Regions from separate parts of the Pseudomonas sp. AC211 genome, predicted to be linked through region 1. Evidence: predicted binding sites of a transcription regulator. Region 1 holds the regulator's gene; each other region holds the start of a gene.
What was found. The regulator FliA, encoded in region 1, starts transcription of late flagellar genes. The targets are predictions, from matches to a motif close to CTAAAGTTTNNNNNNNNNNNGCCGNTAA.
Positions count from the first base shown of each region.

Region 2: ACZZZP_RS05610 (flagellin) is a predicted target of FliA. The motif match lies at 2,278-2,305, and genes of this name have one in related genera.
Region 3: ACZZZP_RS21515 (methyl-accepting chemotaxis protein) is a predicted target of FliA. The motif match lies at 4,708-4,735, and genes of this name have one in related genera.

Region 1 is NZ_OZ409830.1:1,497,993-1,503,981, forward strand. Features, by position in the region: gene flhA (flagellar biosynthesis protein FlhA) at 1-1,269, shown strand, start outside; gene flhF (flagellar biosynthesis protein FlhF) at 1,285-2,616, shown strand; gene fleN (flagellar synthesis regulator FleN) at 2,731-3,561, shown strand; gene fliA (RNA polymerase sigma factor FliA) at 3,558-4,304, shown strand; gene ACZZZP_RS07330 (chemotaxis response regulator CheY) at 4,389-4,763, shown strand; gene ACZZZP_RS07335 (protein phosphatase CheZ) at 4,783-5,571, shown strand; gene ACZZZP_RS07340 (chemotaxis protein CheA) at 5,583-5,989, shown strand, end outside.
Region 2 is NZ_OZ409830.1:1,162,763-1,168,751, reverse strand. Features, by position in the region: gene fliD (flagellar filament capping protein FliD) at 1-202, opposite strand, end outside; gene ACZZZP_RS05615 (flagellar protein FlaG) at 282-644, opposite strand; gene ACZZZP_RS05610 (flagellin) at 726-2,186, opposite strand; gene ACZZZP_RS05605 (glycosyltransferase) at 2,589-5,989, opposite strand, start outside.
Region 3 is NZ_OZ409830.1:4,560,421-4,566,409, reverse strand. Features, by position in the region: partial or broken gene hflK (FtsH protease activity modulator HflK) at 1-870, shown strand, start outside; partial or broken gene hflC (protease modulator HflC) at 870-1,739, shown strand; gene ACZZZP_RS21530 (DUF2065 domain-containing protein) at 1,850-2,035, shown strand; partial or broken gene ACZZZP_RS21525 (ATP phosphoribosyltransferase regulatory subunit) at 2,068-3,260, shown strand; partial or broken gene ACZZZP_RS21520 (adenylosuccinate synthase) at 3,311-4,601, shown strand; gene ACZZZP_RS21515 (methyl-accepting chemotaxis protein) at 4,764-5,989, shown strand, end outside.

The sequences.
Region 1 (5,989 bases):
CAAATGTTCGCCTCACCGAAAGCCTTGGGCGTGGCGGCGGGCCTGATCATCGCCATGGGCCTGGTGCCCGGCATGCCGCATTTCTCGTTCCTCAGCTTCGGCCTGGTTGCCGCTGCCGGCGCGTACTGGATCGCCAACAAGCAACGCAAAGAGAAAGTTGCCGAAGTGGCCGAGGTTCAGCGTCAACAAGAGCTGCTGCCGGCTCAGCGCGCGCAAGAAGTTAAAGAGCTCGGCTGGGACGACGTAACGCCAGTGGACATGGTGGGCCTGGAAGTGGGTTATCGCCTGATTCCGCTGGTGGACCGTAACCAGGGTGGGCAGTTGCTGGCGCGGATCAAAGGCGTGCGCAAAAAGCTCTCACAAGAGATGGGCTTCCTCATGCCCTCGGTGCACATCCGCGACAACCTCGATTTGCAGCCCAACGCCTACCGTTTGACGCTCATGGGCGTAAGCCTGGCCGAAGCGGAGATTTACCCGGATCGCGAATTGGCGATCAATCCTGGCCAGGTGTTCGGCACGCTCAACGGCGTGGCCGCCAAAGATCCGGCGTTCGGCCTGGAAGCGGTGTGGATCGACCAGTTCCAGCGCGATCAGGCGCAGTCGTTGGGCTACACCGTGGTGGACGCCAGCACCGTGGTCGCCACGCACCTGAACCAGGTGCTGCACAAACATGCCCATGAATTGCTCGGCCACGAGGAAGTGCAGCAACTGCTGCAGCTGCTGGCCAAGGGCTCGCCGAAACTGGCGGAAGAACTGGTTCCGGGCGTGGTGTCGCTGTCGACTCTGCTCAAGGTCCTGCAATCGTTGCTGCAAGAGCAGGTACCGGTGCGGGATATCCGTTCCATTGCCGAAGCCATCAGCAACGTGAAGAGTCAAGATCCCGCCGCCATGGTGGCCGCAGTTCGCGTCGCGCTGTCGCGCTCAATCGTCCAAGGCATTGTGGGACTAGAGCCGGAGCTGCCTGTGATCACCTTGGAACCCAGGTTGGAACAGATATTGCTAAATAGCCTACAGAAGGCCGGTCAAGGCTCCGAGGATGGCATTCTTTTGGAGCCGAGCATGGCCGAGAAGCTGCAGCGTTCCCTGGTGGACGCCGCGCAACGCCAGGAAATGCTCGGTAAGCCAGCGATTCTGCTGGTAGCCGGTCCGGTTCGGGCGATGCTCTCGCGGTTCGCACGGTTGGCAGTACCGACCATGCACGTGTTGGCGTACCAGGAAATCCCAGACAACAAGCAGGTCACCATCGTTGCCACGGTGGGTCAGAACTGAACTGAGGCTTAGGTCATGCAAGTTAAACGCTTTTTCGCCGCCGATATGCGTCAAGTCATGAAGTTGGTTCGCGATGAGCTGGGCGCCGATGCGTCCATCATCGGCACGCGCCGTGTCGCCGGAGGCGTGGAACTGACCGCGGCCCTGGACTACCAGGCGCCGGTGATGCCTGCCCGCCAGCCGAACCCTGAGCTTGAGAACGAGCTGCGTCGCACGCAGTCGATGCTGGTGTCGGCGCAAGCCGATCTGGCCACCCGTGTGGCCGGCGAAAAAATGAAAGACGGCCAGTTGTTCGCCAACGAATCCATCGTGGCGCCAGAATTGCCGGCCTCGTTCGTTCGCCCAGAGCGGCCAAAACCGGCTGCCGCGCCTGCGCCAGAACCTGCGAAGGCGGTGGCAACCGACCAGCGCAGCCTTGATGCCATGCGTTTCGAATTGAACGGCCTGCGCGAGCTGATTGAAGTGCAACTGGGCTCGATGGCCTGGGGTCAGATGCAAAGTCGCCGTCCGCAACAGGCTGCGCTGTGGCGTCGTCTGCAACGCATGGGCTTGCCGGCAGAATTGTCGCGCGTGCTGCTGGAGCGGGTGTCTGCAGTGTCCGAGCAACGTCAGGCCTGGCGCATGATTCTCGCCCACCTGGCCCACGCCATCAAAACGCCAAAAGTCGAGCCGCTGGAAGAGGGCGGTGTGATCGCGCTGGTTGGCCCGGCTGGTATGGGTAAAACCACTACACTGGCAAAAATGGCGGCGCGTTATGTTTTGAAATACGGCGCGCAACACGTGGCGCTGGTGAGCATGGACAGCTACCGCATCGGTGCTCAGGAACAGCTGAAAACCTTGGGCCGCATTCTTAATGTGTCGGTGACGCAAGTGGATCCCGGCACCTCGTTGACCCAAGCGCTGGAGCCATTGGCGCGCAAACGTGTGGTGCTGATCGATACCGCCGGCTTGCCGGGCAATGATCCGGCGCTGCACATGCAGTTGGAAACCTTGGCGGGTCGTGGGGTCAAATCGAAAAATTATCTGGTTCTGGCCGCTACCAGCCAGAGCCAAGTGCTCAAGGCGGCCTACCATAGCTATAAGCGTTGCGGTCTGACTGGCTGTATTCTTACCAAGGCCGATGAAGCGACCAGTTTGGGCGAGGTTTTAAGTCTGGCTATAAGCCAGCATCTACCGGTAGCCTATCTGGCAGACGGTCCGCGCATTCCAGATGATCTGCATGTTCCACGCAGTCATCAGTTGGTGAGTCGCGCCGTGAGTTTGCAGGCGCCTCAGGAGCCCAGTGAAGACGCCATGGCCGACATGTTCGCCGGGCTGTACCAGAACCCGGCGCGTCGCGCAGGCTGATTCGCTGTAGAGCAAGGCAGTAACGAAATTTAGTCGTTCAGGTGGGCCCGGTGCCGGGCCTGAACGTAATCAGCCAAGTGGCCTCAGTCGAGCTAGACAAGGTGTGTAGATAACATGGGTATGCATCCCGTACAGGTGATCGCGGTGACTGGCGGCAAGGGTGGCGTCGGCAAGACCAATGTATCGGTCAATCTTTCCCTGGCCCTGGCTGACCTCGGTCGGCGTGTGATGCTGATGGACGCCGACCTCGGCTTGGCCAACGTCGACGTGCTGTTGGGCCTGTCGGCCAAGCGCACCCTGGCCGACGTCATCAGTGGCGAATGCGAGCTGCGCGACGTGCTGCTGCAAGGGCCGGGCGGCATCCGCATCGTGCCGGCAGCCTCCGGCACGCAAAGCATGGTGCAGCTCACGCCCATGCAACACGCTGGCCTGATTCAGGCGTTCAGCGACATCAGTGACAACCTCGACGTATTGGTGATCGACACCGCCGCCGGTATCGGCGATGCGGTGGTGAGTTTTGTGCGCGCGGCCCAGGAAGTGATTGTGGTGGTGTGCGATGAGCCCACTTCCATCACCGACGCCTACGCCCTGATCAAACTGCTGAACCGCGACCACGGCATGAGCCGTTTCCGCGTACTCGCCAATATGGCGCACAGCCCACAGGAAGGTCGCAACCTCTTTGCTAAGCTGACCAAAGTGACTGATCGTTTCCTCGACGTCGCCTTGCAATACGTCGGCGCTGTGCCTTACGACGAGTCGGTACGCAAGGCGGTACAGAAGCAACGCGCAGTTTATGAGGCCTTCCCTCGCTCCAAGTGCGCGCTGGCATTCAAGGCCATCGCGCAGAAGGTCGACACCTGGCCGTTACCAGCCAATCCGCGTGGGCACTTGGAGTTCTTCGTGGAGCGTCTGGTCCAGCAACCGCTTGCTGATACGGCCGTATGACATCAGGCAATGGGCTCCGTATGTATAGCAAGGCACAGGCGCAGGACTCCCAGCACCAGTTGATCGAGCGTTACGCGCCTCTGGTCAAACGCATCGCCTACCACTTGCTGGCACGTTTGCCGGCAAGCGTGCAGGTGGAAGATCTGATCCAGGCCGGCATGATCGGTCTGCTTGAAGCGTCAAAGAAATACGACTCCAGCAAAGGCGCCAGTTTTGAAACTTTCGCCGGCATTCGCATACGTGGATCTATGCTGGATGAGGTACGCAAGGGCGATTGGGCACCGCGTTCGGTGCACCGCAACAGTCGCATGGTCAGTGACGCAATCCGAAAAATTGAAGCCCGAACGGGTAGAGACGCTAAAGATCAAGAAGTTGCGGCCGAACTCCAATTGAGTCTCGAGGATTACTACGGCATTCTTGGCGACACTTTGGGCAGCCGCTTGTTCAGTTTCGACGACCTTCTTCAGGACGGCGAGCACACAGGTCTGCGTGAAGACGCTGGCATTACCCACTTCGAGCCTTCGCGCGATCTGGAAGATGAACGCTTCCAATCGGCATTGGCGGCGGCCATCTCTGGACTGCCTGAACGTGAACAGTTGGTGTTGTCGCTGTATTACGACGAAGAACTGAATCTCAAGGAAATTGGCGAAGTGCTGGGGGTCAGCGAATCGCGGGTCAGCCAGTTGCATAGCCAGTGTGCCGCTCGTTTGCGTGCACGCTTGAGCGAGTGGCGCGCTAGCTGAGCGGCACTGCCAGTTTCTCGATTCAACGCGCATCCAGGTGCTGGGTGCGTTTAGGACTGTACGGAGGTCGACTTGGACAAAAACATGAAAATCCTCATCGTTGACGACTTCTCAACGATGCGACGGATCATCAAGAACCTCTTGCGTGACTTGGGATTCACCAACACCGCTGAGGCTGATGACGGAACCACCGCTTTACCCATGCTGCAAAGCGGCAGCTTCGACTTTCTCGTCACTGACTGGAACATGCCGGGTATGACCGGTATCGACCTGTTGCGTGCGGTTCGCGCCGATGACCGTCTCAAGCACCTGCCGGTGCTGATGGTGACCGCCGAGGCCAAGCGCGATCAGATTATCGAAGCGGCGCAGGCCGGGGTGAATGGCTACGTAGTGAAGCCGTTCACAGCTCAAGTGCTGAAAGAGAAGATCGAAAAAATCTTCGAGCGTGTTAACGGCTGATCCCGGCCGTGGGGGCAATATGGCGCACGACGATCTACCCATGGGCGACCTTGAGTCGTCCCTAAAATCCAATGCCCGCGAGCTCGTTGATAGCCTTGAGAAAGGTAATTTTGGCGAAGCGGTGCAGCTCATTCATGAGCTCAACAAAGTGCGTGATCGTGGTCTTTACCACGAAGTGGGAAAACTGACGCGTGAGCTGCACAACGCCATCGTCAACTTCCAGCTTGACCCACGCGTTCCACATGCCAAGGAAGTGTCGCAAATCACCGACGCCACCGAACGCCTGAACTATGTCGTGACGATGACCGAGAAAGCGGCCAATCGCACCATGGATCTGGTGGAGCAGAGTGCGCCGCTGGTTAACGACCTCAACGATGAAGCCACTGCGCTGGGCGCCGACTGGGGTCGCTTTATGCGCCGCGAGTTGGGTGCCGAAGCTTTCCGCGAATTGGCCAAACGCATCGAACTGTTTCTCGCCCGAAGCGAACGTGACAGCAGCAAATTGTCGGGGCACCTCAACGACATTCTGCTCGCCCAGGATTACCAGGACCTCACCGGTCAGGTGATCAAGCGCGTTACGCAACTGGTTACCGAAGTGGAAAGCAACCTGCTGAAACTGGTGCTTATGGCCAGCCAAGTGGACCGTTTCGCAGGTATCGAGCACGACCATGCCGTGCTGCGCGCCGAGCAAGAACAACAAAAAGAGCCTTCTCATGGTGAAGGTCCGCAGATTCATGCCGATAAGCGTGAAGACGTCGCTTCCAATCAGGACGACGTGGACGATCTGCTATCAAGCTTGGGATTCTAGGGAGCACACAGATGAGCTTCGGCGCCGATGAAGAAATCCTCCAGGACTTCCTGGTAGAGGCCGGCGAAATTCTTGAGCAGTTATCGGAACAATTGGTCGAGCTGGAAAGCCGCCCGGATGATTCCAATCTGCTCAATGCGATTTTCCGCGGATTCCACACCGTCAAAGGTGGCGCCGGCTTCCTCCAGCTCAATGAGCTGGTGGAGTGCTGCCACATTGCCGAGAACGTGTTCGACATCCTGCGCAAGGGTGAACGGCGCGTTGACTCGGAGTTGATGGACGTCGTTCTCGAAGCTCTTGATGCCGTCAACGGCATGTTTTCTGAAGTGCGCGAACGCACCACGCCGACACCGGCTACGCCAGAGCTGTTGGCGGCGCTGGCGCGTTTGGCCGAGCCGCAGAGCGCCGCAGAATTGGC
Region 2 (5,989 bases), 340 kb from region 1:
TGGTCGGGCTGTTGAGCAGCGACAGGGCGGTTTGGAACTCGCTCACTGCGCTCTTCAACGAACCGAGCGAGGTCAACTTGGTCGTTGTTTTGGATTCGAGCTTATCGATCTGATTCTGCTTGGGCGCTTTCTCCGCCGCCACAGACGCCTTCACGATATCGTCAATATTTACGCCCGAACCAATGCCAGTTACACCAGCCATCTCGCACCTCCGTCAAAAAAACGTCCCGAATTCCCTATGGGAACGGGTATGGCGAGTTGTACTCAAGAACCGTACCAACTCACGCTTTAGCCTCGAACATGAGGCTGCGAATGTCCTCTAGGCGTTCAGCCAGCTTGAGCAATTCCTCGGAAGGAATCTGCCGCACCAACTTGCCTGAGTCCGTATCGATAACTTTGACAACAACTTCGCCGCTTGAGTCATCGACATTGAAATTCAAACCACGCTTAACCGTTTGCACGAAGGACTGAATGTCAGCAACTGCTGCATCAATACTTCCACTGTCGGCCTGAGCGTCGGAGCTGGTATCCGCACTTGCAGCGGACGCCGTCTGTTTTGCAGCCTGCTGAGCAGACCCTACCGGCACTTGCCCGTCACGAGCTTGTCTGGGCAGAGCGGCAAACCGACGTGATATTGGAAACATCCATTTTAGACACCTCACAATGGCCAAATGGGAGGAAGGGTCATCCCCTTCCTCCCACCGATTTTGGCGTCTCTTTCTGCGTTATTGCAGCAGACTGAGAACCGACTGTGGCAGTTGGTTAGCTTGAGCCAGAATCGCGGTACCAGCTTGTTGCAGTACTTGGTTTTTCGACAGCTTTGCAGTTTCAGCAGCGAAGTCGGTGTCTTTGATCCGGCTACGAGCAGCGTCAGCGTTCTCAGAGATGTTCTGCAGGTTGCTGATGGTGTTGTCGAAGCGGTTCTGTACAGCACCGAGGTCCGCACGCTGAGCATCGATGTTTTGCAGTGCGTTGTCGATTACAGCGATTGCACGTTGAGCGCCGTCAGCGGTGGAGATATCCACATCCGAAACGGTGTTCAGGTCGGCAGCCTGGTCGCCAAACACTTCAGTCGAAGTACCGGTGAGGGCGTAGGAGTTCGGCGAGTTCAACTCGACGTACCCGATCGCTTTACCACCTGCGGCACGAACATCGGTCTCGGCGCTGAAAGTACCGTCAGAACCTTGTGCAGCCAGGTTGATGGTACCGGTCGACGAAGCGCTGTCAGCACCGAAGACAATGTTTTCACCAGTGGCCGAAGTAATGGTCACCTTGTCAGTTTTCGAATCGTAGTTCGCAGTTACGTTCAGCTTACCGGCGTTCGAGTTGATCTGATCAGCCAGACCTTTGGAGTCAGTCACACCGACGATGGCAACCGATTGGCTACCTACGCTCAGCGAGAAGCTGGCAGCGCCGGAAGTAATGTTCACGTCAGCCTGTACAACGTTACGAGCCGAAGCGCTGAGGCCCGAGATGGCGCCGTCGAACTTGCCAGCAATCGATTTGGCGCTGTCGCCGGAGGTTACGGCTACGTCTTTGGTTTGACCGCCACCAACAACGGTGATGGTGTTAGCCGAGAAGCCAGCGCCGCTTGCTGCGATGCTTGCAGACACAGTGCCACCAGCAGCCGAAGCGCCGGCGCTGTCAGTGCTTGCGCCGCCACCGATCTGGTACGAACCCAGCGAGGTAGCAGAAGCATTTTTCAGCGAAACGTCGATGGTTTCGTAAGCGTTGGAACCCACTTGGAAGCTAGTGGTACCGAACGAACCGTCAAGCAGTTTGCGACCACCGAAGGTGGTGGTGTCAGCAATACGGCTCAGTTCAGCTTGTTGGGCCGATACTTCTTTTTGCAGAGCGGCACGGTCGGTGTCGCTGTTCGAGCCGTTGGCTGCCTGGATGGACAGGTCACGGATACGCTGCAGAATGTTGGTCGACTGTTGCAGCGCGCCTTCAGCGGTTTGCGACAGAGAGATACCATCGTTGGCGTTACGGGTCGCTACGTTCAGGCCGCTGATCTGGTTGGTCAGACGGTTAGAGATCTGCAGACCGGCAGCGTCGTCTTTGGCGCTGTTGATGCGGTTACCGGTGGACAGACGTTGCAGCGAGGTATTCAGCGAGTTGGACGAAGCGTTCAAGTTGCGCTGAGTGTTGAGCGATGCAATGTTCGTGTTAACTGTAAGTGCCATTTGGGCGTCTCCCGAGTACCTAGTATTTGCCTGAGCTTGCGACGTTCAGGGCCTGCAGCTCAGGCGCCCCTAGAATTCGCATTCGAAGTGTTTATCGGCGCTAGTTCTTGGAGCTTTAGCAAAATTTTCAAAAATTTTGCTGGCTGCTTGCTGAACCGGTGCAAACCGCTTCCACACTTTCTGTATCGGCACAGGCCGCAGAACTAAAGGGCTCGATGAAAATTTTTGCACGTGGCCAAGCCATCTCCAGCGCCTCGCTTACCCACCCAGCCGTTTAAGTGACGCCAATTTTCAAACAAAACCGGCACTTAGCCATCCTGGCGATCGGGCTTACTGTTTTCTGACGCGAATAAAAAAGGGGCTATCACCGCTGTGAAGCCCCTTCCAAGTACCGCGATGAGTCTAGTCCGGCATCCAGGCTTTCGCCCAATTGCGCACATTCTCGCCTTCGAGCATCCAGTCGCGACGAATAATGGTCTGCAAGTCATCGCCCATTTTCGCCGTTGCATCCAGGTCAGCCAGGTGCATGCGAATGGCGTCCATCCAGTCTTTGTAGCGGTTTTTCACCCGCGTGACGGGCAAGTCGCAGCGATAGCACACAGCATCGGTGCAGATCACCGGGAAACCGAGGAAGCCGTACTCAAGGAGTCGCAGATTACTCTTGCAGTCGTTGAACTGGTTCTGCTCCAACGGCGCTAGGGCCAGGTCAAGGTTCAACGAGGCAAGAATCGTCGGGTACTTGTCGATGGTTACGCCTGGGTAGTACTCGGTCACGTAGGGCCGCAACTTATCCGGGCACAGGCCAAAGAACACCCATTCCACTTCATCCGCCAGATCACGCACCACATCGGCAATCAGTTCCAGATCGCCCGTATGCCCTACCCCACCGGCCCACCCGACTCGCGGCTTGCGTCCAACGCGGCGCTCGCTGTTCAAACCGTTCCACCAGTTGGTCGGCAGCCGGTTCAGCACCACCCGAATATCGTCATGCATGCCGGCAAGCGCCTCGGCCAACGGCTGCGTCGACACCACGAAGCGGTCGACCAGCGTCAGCGCCTTGCGCAATGAGCGCAGCACGTCTTTGGGCATGTCCGCGCGGTGCACGCTTTTCAGCGGCAGGTTGGGCAGGTAGTCGTCCAGCTCGTACACACGGAAGGCGTTCGACAGCTGCTTGATCTCGGCCATCGATTCCAGCTGCGCATCGGTGACCTGGCGCTGGAAGATGATCACATCGCTCTGGAACCGCTCCAGCTCGACTGGGTGCAACAGGGTTTCGCTGATCACTCCATCCGCCACGCCCTCGCGCTGCATGGCGGTGAACGGCTGACGCACCCGGTAATGGCCGCAACCGCCACGATCGGCCGGGTGCACCAGAATGCGCGGCAGCGGCGCCCGCACGAAGGGTTGCCAGATGGCGCCACGAATCGGATCCAGCTCGAAGCCTTTGTTGGCCAGCGTCAGGTTCTGGTTGTAGGCCGGGTCGCGCGCCAGCAGCGGCAGCCACTTCTGGTACATCGCCGCCTGTTCACTGCGGAACCGTTTGAGCTTTTGTTCCTGCGCCAGGGTTTCAACGCCCGACTTCTGGCTGACGCTGCCCTCGTGCAACAGCACCGAGTAAGGCGTCCACACGCTCAGGTAGCCGGCTTCGCGCACCTTCAGGCACAGGTCGACGTCGTTGTACGAAACCTTGAACACCACCTCATCCAGCCCGCCAACCGCGTCGTACACCTCTTTGCGGATGATCAGGCAAGCCGCCGTTACCGCCGAATAGTTCTGCGCCACCAACAGGCGCTGCATGTAACCGGCGCTGTCGCCGGCGTCGCCAAGGAACGGATGGTCCGCCGGCCCGCTAAGCCCCAGCACCACACCGGCGTGCTGAATATGGCCGCTGGGGAACAACAGCTTGGCGCCGACGATGCCCACTTCCGGGCGCCGCGCGTGGTTGAGCAATTCGTCCAGCCAGTCTTCACGCAGAATCGCCGTGTCGTTGTTCAGCAGCACCAGATACTCGCCGCGCGCGACAGCGGCGGCCGCGTTATTAATAGCCGAGAAGTTGAACGGCCCTGGATAACGCACCACCCGAATCTGCTCGCTGTTCAACTGCTCGATGCCGGCCAGCCAGGCTTTGGCTTCTTCGGTTTCGCTGGCGTTGTCGATAATCAGCAGCTCGTAATTCGAGTAAGCGGTTTTCTCCAACAAGGTTTCGACGCAGCGTTGCAGCAACGCCAACTGGTCTTTGGTGGGTACCAAAATGGAGACCAAAGGCTGCTCGGGGTAGTCGTAGCGAATGCGGTTGAAGCCCGGCAATACGCCTTCTTGCATGGTGTGCGGCACACCGAGACGGTCGAGGTGTTCGCTGACCACCGCTGCCGAATGCAGGCGCACCTCGTCGCTGGCCAGCCAGCGCGCGAACGGCACCGCGCTGTGGCACAGCACCTCGGCGATATGGCCGACGCTGTCCAGGCCGAACGACTCAGCGCAGCGCAGCTGGAAATCCTGCAACGCCAGGCCGTCGAACTGGAACCGCAGCCCGCCCAGTTGTTCCAGTGCCTCGCGGGCAATAAACAGCGAGCGCCCGGTATACGGGTAGCTGCGCAGCAAATCGAGGTTGAAGTCGGGTTTGAAAATCGGCGAATGCGCGCCCTGCTCGCCACGGGTGTCTTCGTCGCTGTAATAGCAGCCCGTCGGCGCGGCCACGGCACGGTCCAACAACAATGCCAGCGCGTGGGGTTCCAGCGTATCGCCGGCCGGCAGCACATACAGCCAATCGGCCGTGCTGGCCACGGCGGCATCGTTAACCTGCTGCCAATCGCCATTCACCACGCGGTGCGGCGCGCCGTGCTGTTGCGCGTTCAGGCTGTCGACCGTCGCTTGCAGTGCCGCCGGTTCGGTGCCCGGCAATGCCAGCACCAGCACCTCGATGCTTGGCACATACGCATCTTGCAAGCGACGCTCGAAGGCGGCGAGCACCTGCGGCGTCAGCGTGTGCAAGTAACCGAACGTGGGCTGGCCCACGGCCTTGTTGCTCATTTCATCGACCAGACTTTGCAGAAACTCGCCGCGCGCTTGCTCAACCGGCGCCTCGACGCCCTGGCCATGGCGGCCGTACAAGCGCCGGAACAGCTCGGGGAAATTCTTGCGCTCGCGCACGCTCATGCGCTGCTCGGGGCTTTCCTGGCGGATATGCACCTGCACGGTTTGCGCTTGCACATGTTCAACCGGATAACGCGCCGACAGTTTCAGCAGCATGTCCCAGTCTTCCAGCGCTGGCAGCTCAACGTCGAAACCGCCCACTTCATCCAGCCACTGGCGCGGGTGCGACCAGGCGTTCACCGGAATGAAGTTCTGCACCAGCAAGTTGTCGCGCGAGAACGGGCCGTGCTGCGACGAAGATTGCCGCGAGATCTCCTGGCGCTTGCCGCCTTCCAGCGTTTCCAGCACGTACAGCGTGTCGGTGTACACCAGGCGTGGGCCTTGCGCGTGAGCCTCGGCGTGGCGCTGCAAATGCTCTGGCAGCCACATGTCGTCGTCGTCGAGGTAGCACAAGTAGGCGCCTCGAGCCTGGCGAATGCCGCAGTTACGCGCGTTCGACAGCCCGCCGTTACGCCCCAACGCCAGATAGGTGATGGGGAAGTCGTAGCCCTGCAGCACATGCTCAACCGGCGCGCCGGCATCGTTGATCAGAATGACTTCGAAGTCTTTGAAGGTCTGCGCGCTAAGACTGGCCAGCGCATCGACCAGCAAATCGGCGCGGTTATAGGTGGTGAGAATGATGGAGAAGGTCGGCCCCTGTTCCCCAGCCT
Region 3 (5,989 bases), 3.1 Mb from region 1:
CAAGTACTACGAAACTGTCGGCCCAGGCCTCAACATCTATTTCCCTCCGATTGATCGCAAGTTCCAAGAGAACGTCACCCGCGAGCGTGCTTACAGCAAGCAGGGGCAGATGCTCACCGAAGACGAGAACATCATCGAGGTGCCGCTGACCGTTCAATACAAGATCAGCAACCTGCAAGAGTTCGTGCTTAACGTTGACCAGCCGGAAGTGAGCCTGCAGCAGGCCGCCGACAGCTCGGTACGTCATGTAGTGGGTTCCACCGCAATGGACCAGGTGCTGACCGAAGGCCGTGAACTAATGGCCAGCGAAGTCAAAGAGCGCCTGCAGCATTTCATGGATACCTACAAAACCGGTATCACCGTTACGCAGGTGAACTTGCAGAGCGCTGCCGCGCCGCGTGAAGTTCAGGAAGCTTTCGATGGACGTGATTCGTGCCCGTGAAGATGAGCAGCGTGAGAAGAATCTGGCTGAGTCGTATGCCAACGGCGTAGTGCCGGAAGCGCGTGGTCAGGCTCAACGCCTGATTGAAGACGCTAGCGGTTACCGCGATGAGGTGGTTTCCCGTGCTACGGGTGAGGCGGATCGTTTCACCAAGCTTGTAGCCGAGTACCGCAAGGCGCCTGAAGTGACTCGCGAGCGTCTCTATCTCGACACCATGCAAGAGCTGATGACCAACACCAGCAAAGTATTGGTGACCGGCGAGAAAGGGCAGAACAATCTGCTTTATCTGCCGCTCGACAAGATGATCGATAGCCGTGGCGCTGCACCTGCTCAGGGGGCTTCCAGCCAATGCCGCCGCCGCTGATTTGGGCGCGCGCGTGAATGCTGATTTGCAACAGCGTGATCTGCGGACAAGGGAGACTCGCTGATGAGCAATAAATCACTGGCCGTCCTGATCGTCGCCATTGTCGCTGTGCTGGTCGGTTGGAACTGCTTCTACATCGTGGCGCAAACCGAGCGTGCGGTGATGCTGCAGTTCGGTCGCATCGTGCAAACCGACGTAGCGCCTGGCCTTCACGTGAAGATTCCGTACGTTAACCAGGTGCGCAAGTTCGATGCGCGTTTGATGACGCTGGATTCCTCCACTTCGCGTTTCCTGACCTTGGAAAAGAAAGCGCTGATGGTCGATGCCTACGCCAAATGGCGTGTGCTCGATGCTGAGCGTTTCTACACCGCGACGTCCGGGATCAAGTTGATTGCCGACGAACGTTTGTCGCGCCGTCTTGAAGCCTCGCTGCGCGACCAGTTCGGTAAGCGCACGTTGCACGAGTCGGTGTCGGGTGAGCGGGATGCGTTGATGGCTGACGTAACTGCAACGCTCAACAAGGCTGCGCAGAAAGAATTGGGCATCGAAGTGGTCGACGTTCGCGTCAAAGCGATCGACCTGCCCAAGGAAGTTAACCGCAGCGTGTTCGACCGTATGAGTTCGGAGCGTGAACGCGAAGCTCGCGAGCATCGCGCCAAAGGTAAAGAGTTGGCTGAAGGCATTCGTGCCGATGCCGACCGCCAGAAGCGTGTGATCCTGGCCGAAGCCTATCGTGAGGCGGAAGAAATGCGCGGTGATGGCGATGCGAAAGCGTCTGCCATTTACGCGCAAGCCTACGGCATGGACCAAAGAGTTCTACGGTTTCTACCGCAGCCTTCGCGCATACCGCGAGGCTTTGCCGACAAGCGTGACGTATTGGTCCTCGATCCAAGCAGCGATTTCTTCCGGTATTTGGAGAAATCAAAACCTTGATGTCAGTCGTTTCCGGCGGACGCTAGTCGTCCGTCGGGGTGACCCATCAGGGAAACGTGTTATGATTGGTCAGCCGGGAAATTCCCGGCTTTTTTGCGTCTGTGGGAACCATGTGGCAGGAACTCGGCATCGCGTTGTGTTTAGTGCTGGTGCTGGAAGGCATCCTGCCGTTCCTATATCCACGAGGTTGGCGTGAGACATTCATGCAGCTTTTACAGCTGTCTGATCGTCACTTACGTTTAATCGGGCTTGCCAGCATGTTGCTGGGAACAGTCCTCCTTTACTGGCTTCATTAATGGCTGCCGCCCGCAACGAGGGAATGGCGAAAATGGCAACGGTAGACCGCTGGCTGCTGCCAGATGGCATCGAGGAAGTACTGCCGCCGGAAGCGGCGCGCATTGAGGCGGCCCGCCGCCAGGTGCTGGATCTGTTCCAGCGCTGGGGCTATGAGTTCGTCGTCACTCCACATATTGAATACCTGGAATCGCTGCTCACCGGCGCGGGCCAGGATCTGGATTTGCGCACCTTCAAGGTGATCGATCCGCAAACCGGTCGGCAGATGGGTTTTCGCGCTGACATCACGCCGCAAGTGGCTCGCATCGACGCGCATACGTTGCGTCGCGAAGGCCCGAACCGTCTGTGCTACGCCGGCAGCGTGCTGCATGCCCAGCCGCGCGCGCTGACAACCTCGCGCAGCCCGATTCAACTGGGCGCCGAGCTGTACGGCGATGCCAGCCCGGCCAGTGACGTGGAAGTCATCAGCCTGCTGCTGGAAATGCTCGAGCTCGCCGCCGTTCCTGACGTGCATATCGACCTCGGTCATGTCGGCATCTACCGGGGTCTTGCCCGCGCGGCGGGTCTTTCCGGTGAAGTCGAGCAGCAGCTCTTCGATGCGCTGCAGCGAAAAGCCGTCGATGAAGTGGCTTCGCTCACTGAGCACGTGCCCGCTGAATTGCAGAAAATGCTGCGCGCCCTCGCCGAATTGTGCGGCGAGCGCGAAGTGCTGGACCTGGCACAAGCCTGCCTGGTCGAGGCGCCTGAAGACGTGCATCTGGCGCTGGACGAGTTGATCGCCATTGCCGACACGCTTGAACGCCGCTACCCCGAAGTGCCGCTGTACTTTGACCTCGGCGAACTGCGCGGCTACCACTATCACACCGGTGTGGTGTTCGCGGCGTTCGTTCCCGGTGTTGGCCAGTCCATCGCGCAAGGCGGCCGTTACGATGACATCGGCGCTGACTTCGAGTCGCGCTCGTCCGGCCACCGGTTTTCGAAACCGACCTGAAAAGCCTGGTAACGCTAGGCTCCATGCAGCTCGACGAGCCAGAGGCTGGGGTTTGGGCGCCAGACAATCACGATTTGTATCTATGGAAGGCAGTTCGCCAGTTGCGCGGGCAAAACACGCGTGTTGTGCAGGCGCTGCCGGGGCAGGAAAGTTTCTGCTGCGCGCGAGGAGCAGGCTGCGATCGCCAGCTGGTTCTCGTCGATGGGCGCTGGCAAGTGGCGCCGTTGGCTAATTAAAGATTTCCGTCGGCTGCGGCCGGCATCAAGCTTCGAAGAGGACAAGTGTTATGGGTAAGAATGTCGTCGTCCTGGGCGCAATGGGGTGATGAGGGCAAAGGCAAGATCGTTGATCTGCTGACTGAGCACGCGGCTGCGGTCGTTCGCTACCAGGGTGGTCACAACGCAGGTCATACCCTGGTGATCAACGGCGAAAAAACCGTCTTGCACCTGATCCCGTCGGGCGTACTGCGTGACGGCGTTCAATGCCTGATCGGCAATGGCGTGGTGGTTGCACCTGACGCCCTGATGCGCGAAATCATCAAGCTGGAAGAGAAGGGTGTTCCGGTGCGCGATCGCCTGCGTATCAGCCCGGCCTGCCCGCTGATCCTGTCGTACCACGTGGCGCTGGATCAGGCCCGTGAGCGCGCCCGTGGCGAAGCCAAAATCGGCACCACCGGTCGTGGCATCGGCCCGGCATACGAAGACAAAGTGGCCCGTCGTGGTCTGCGAGTAGGTGACCTGTTCCACCGCGAGCGTTTTGCCGCCAAGCTCGGCGAGTTGCTGGACTACCACAACTTCGTGCTGGTGAATTACTACAAAGAGCCGGCCATCGACTTTCAGAAAACCCTGGACGAGTGCATGGAATACGCCGAGCTGCTGAAGCCGATGATGGCCGACGTGACGTCCGTGTTGCACGACATGCGCCGCGACGGCAAAGACATCATGTTCGAAGGCGCGCAAGGTTCGTTGCTCGACATCGACCACGGCACCTATCCCTACGTCACCAGCTCCAACACCACGGCGGGCGGTATCGCTACCGGTTCGGGCTTTGGTCCGATGTACCTGGATTACATCCTCGGTATCACCAAGGCCTACACCACGCGCGTTGGTTCGGGTCCGTTCCCGACTGAGCTGTTTGACGACGTCGGTGCGTTCCTCGCCAAGCGCGGCCACGAGTTCGGCGCGACCACCGGCCGTGCTCGTCGTTGCGGCTGGTTCGACGCCGTTATCCTGCGTCGCGCCATCGAAATCAACAGCATCTCGGGCCTGTGCCTGACCAAGCTGGACGTTCTCGACGGTCTGGAAACCATCCGCATCTGCGTGGGCTACAAAAACGAAAACGGCGCGGTCATCGACGCCCCAACCGACGCTGACAGCTACATCGGCCTGGAGCCGGTGTACGAAGAAGTGCCGGGCTGGAGCGAGTCGACGCTGGGCGCCAAGAGCCTGGATGAGCTGCCGGCCAATGCCCGCGCCTACATCAAGCGCGTGGAAGAGTTGGTCGGCGCGCCGATCGACATTATCTCCACTGGCCCGGACCGCAACGAAACCATCGTATTGCGTCATCCGTTCGCCTAAGGGCTGGCGCCGTCGCTTACGACGGTTAACGAAAAGGGTCGCCAATTGGCGGCCCTTTTTCGTTTCTGAGCGTCTGGTCAGGTGTGGCGGCATGGCACTTGCTGTGCTCAAGTTATCCCAGCAGTTGCCGTCACATCAGGTGACGGATATTGGAGGTTTGTCGTGTCAGCCATCGTTTCTCTCTTGCGTAGCCGCTTGCTGCGCCCGGTCTTCATTGCACTCGGAATTGCACTGCTGGTGCAGGTCCTGGTGGCCGTTGCACTAACTCGGAGCACGGTCGGTGCGCTGGAGGTCGATCTGGGCACGCGCCTGGGTTCTGACACTCAGCGGCTTAAGTCCGAATTGGAGGAGGCGGGGCGCGAGCTTTCGTCCGGGCTGGGCACGTTGTCTACTCGCACCCGGGAGCGGCTGGCGGCAGGCCTTTCCGGTCGCTTGAAAGAAGAGCAGGCGCAAATGCGCGCGACTCTTGAGCAGAATCTGAAGGATTCAGCCAATGACATGGCCCAACTGCTCGCAGCGGTGGCGCCGCGTGCGATGTGGGACAACGACGGTCCGGCGCTTTCTGAATTTGCCCGCCGTGCGCAGCGCAATCCGAACGTGCTGTTCGTGGTGTACGACGATGCGCAAGGCCAGCATCTGACCCGCTACCTCAATCGCGAGAATCCGCTGATCAAGGCACTGATGGAGAAGGGCGAGGGCGAGCGGGCGCTTGATAAGGTGCTCAACGCTGCGCGTAACGACAAATCCGTTTACCTCATCGAGGCACCGATCAGCCCCAATGGTGTGGAGATCGGCAAGGTGCTCATGGGCGTGTCCACTGCCTCGGTTGAGCAGCAACTGGTTGCTTTGGACAAACGCTTCGCTGCGCTGATTGCCAGCGGTGATCAGTTAGTTGCTGATAGTTTGTCTGGCGCCGCCACAGAAAGTACCGCCGCCCTTACTGCGCGCCTGAAAGCCGCGCAAACCGAAACGGCCGGCATGGCCAATGGCGCCCGCGCCTCGGTGCAGGAATCTGCCGCCACGCTGAAATGGCGCATCGGTTTGGGCTTGGTGCTGGTGGGCTTTTGCGTGTTGCTAACGCTGGCGATCGTGCTGGGGCGGCGGGTGGTGAGCAAGCTGCACTTGCAGATTGCTGCGCTGAACGATTTGGCAGCGGGCGAGGGCGATTTGACCCGCCGCATCGAAGTCACCAGCCGCGACGAGATTGGCGACATGGCCATTGCCGTGAATCGCTTTGTCGAGGAATTGCAGCCCATCGTGCGTGAGGCGGGCGAGGTCGCGGTCAGCACTGGCGTCGAAATCAAAGGCCTGGCCACTCGCAGCGTTGCGGCCGAAGCGGCAGCTGAACGTCAGCGTGATGAAGTGGCCGGCAGTCTCGAGGCGTTGGC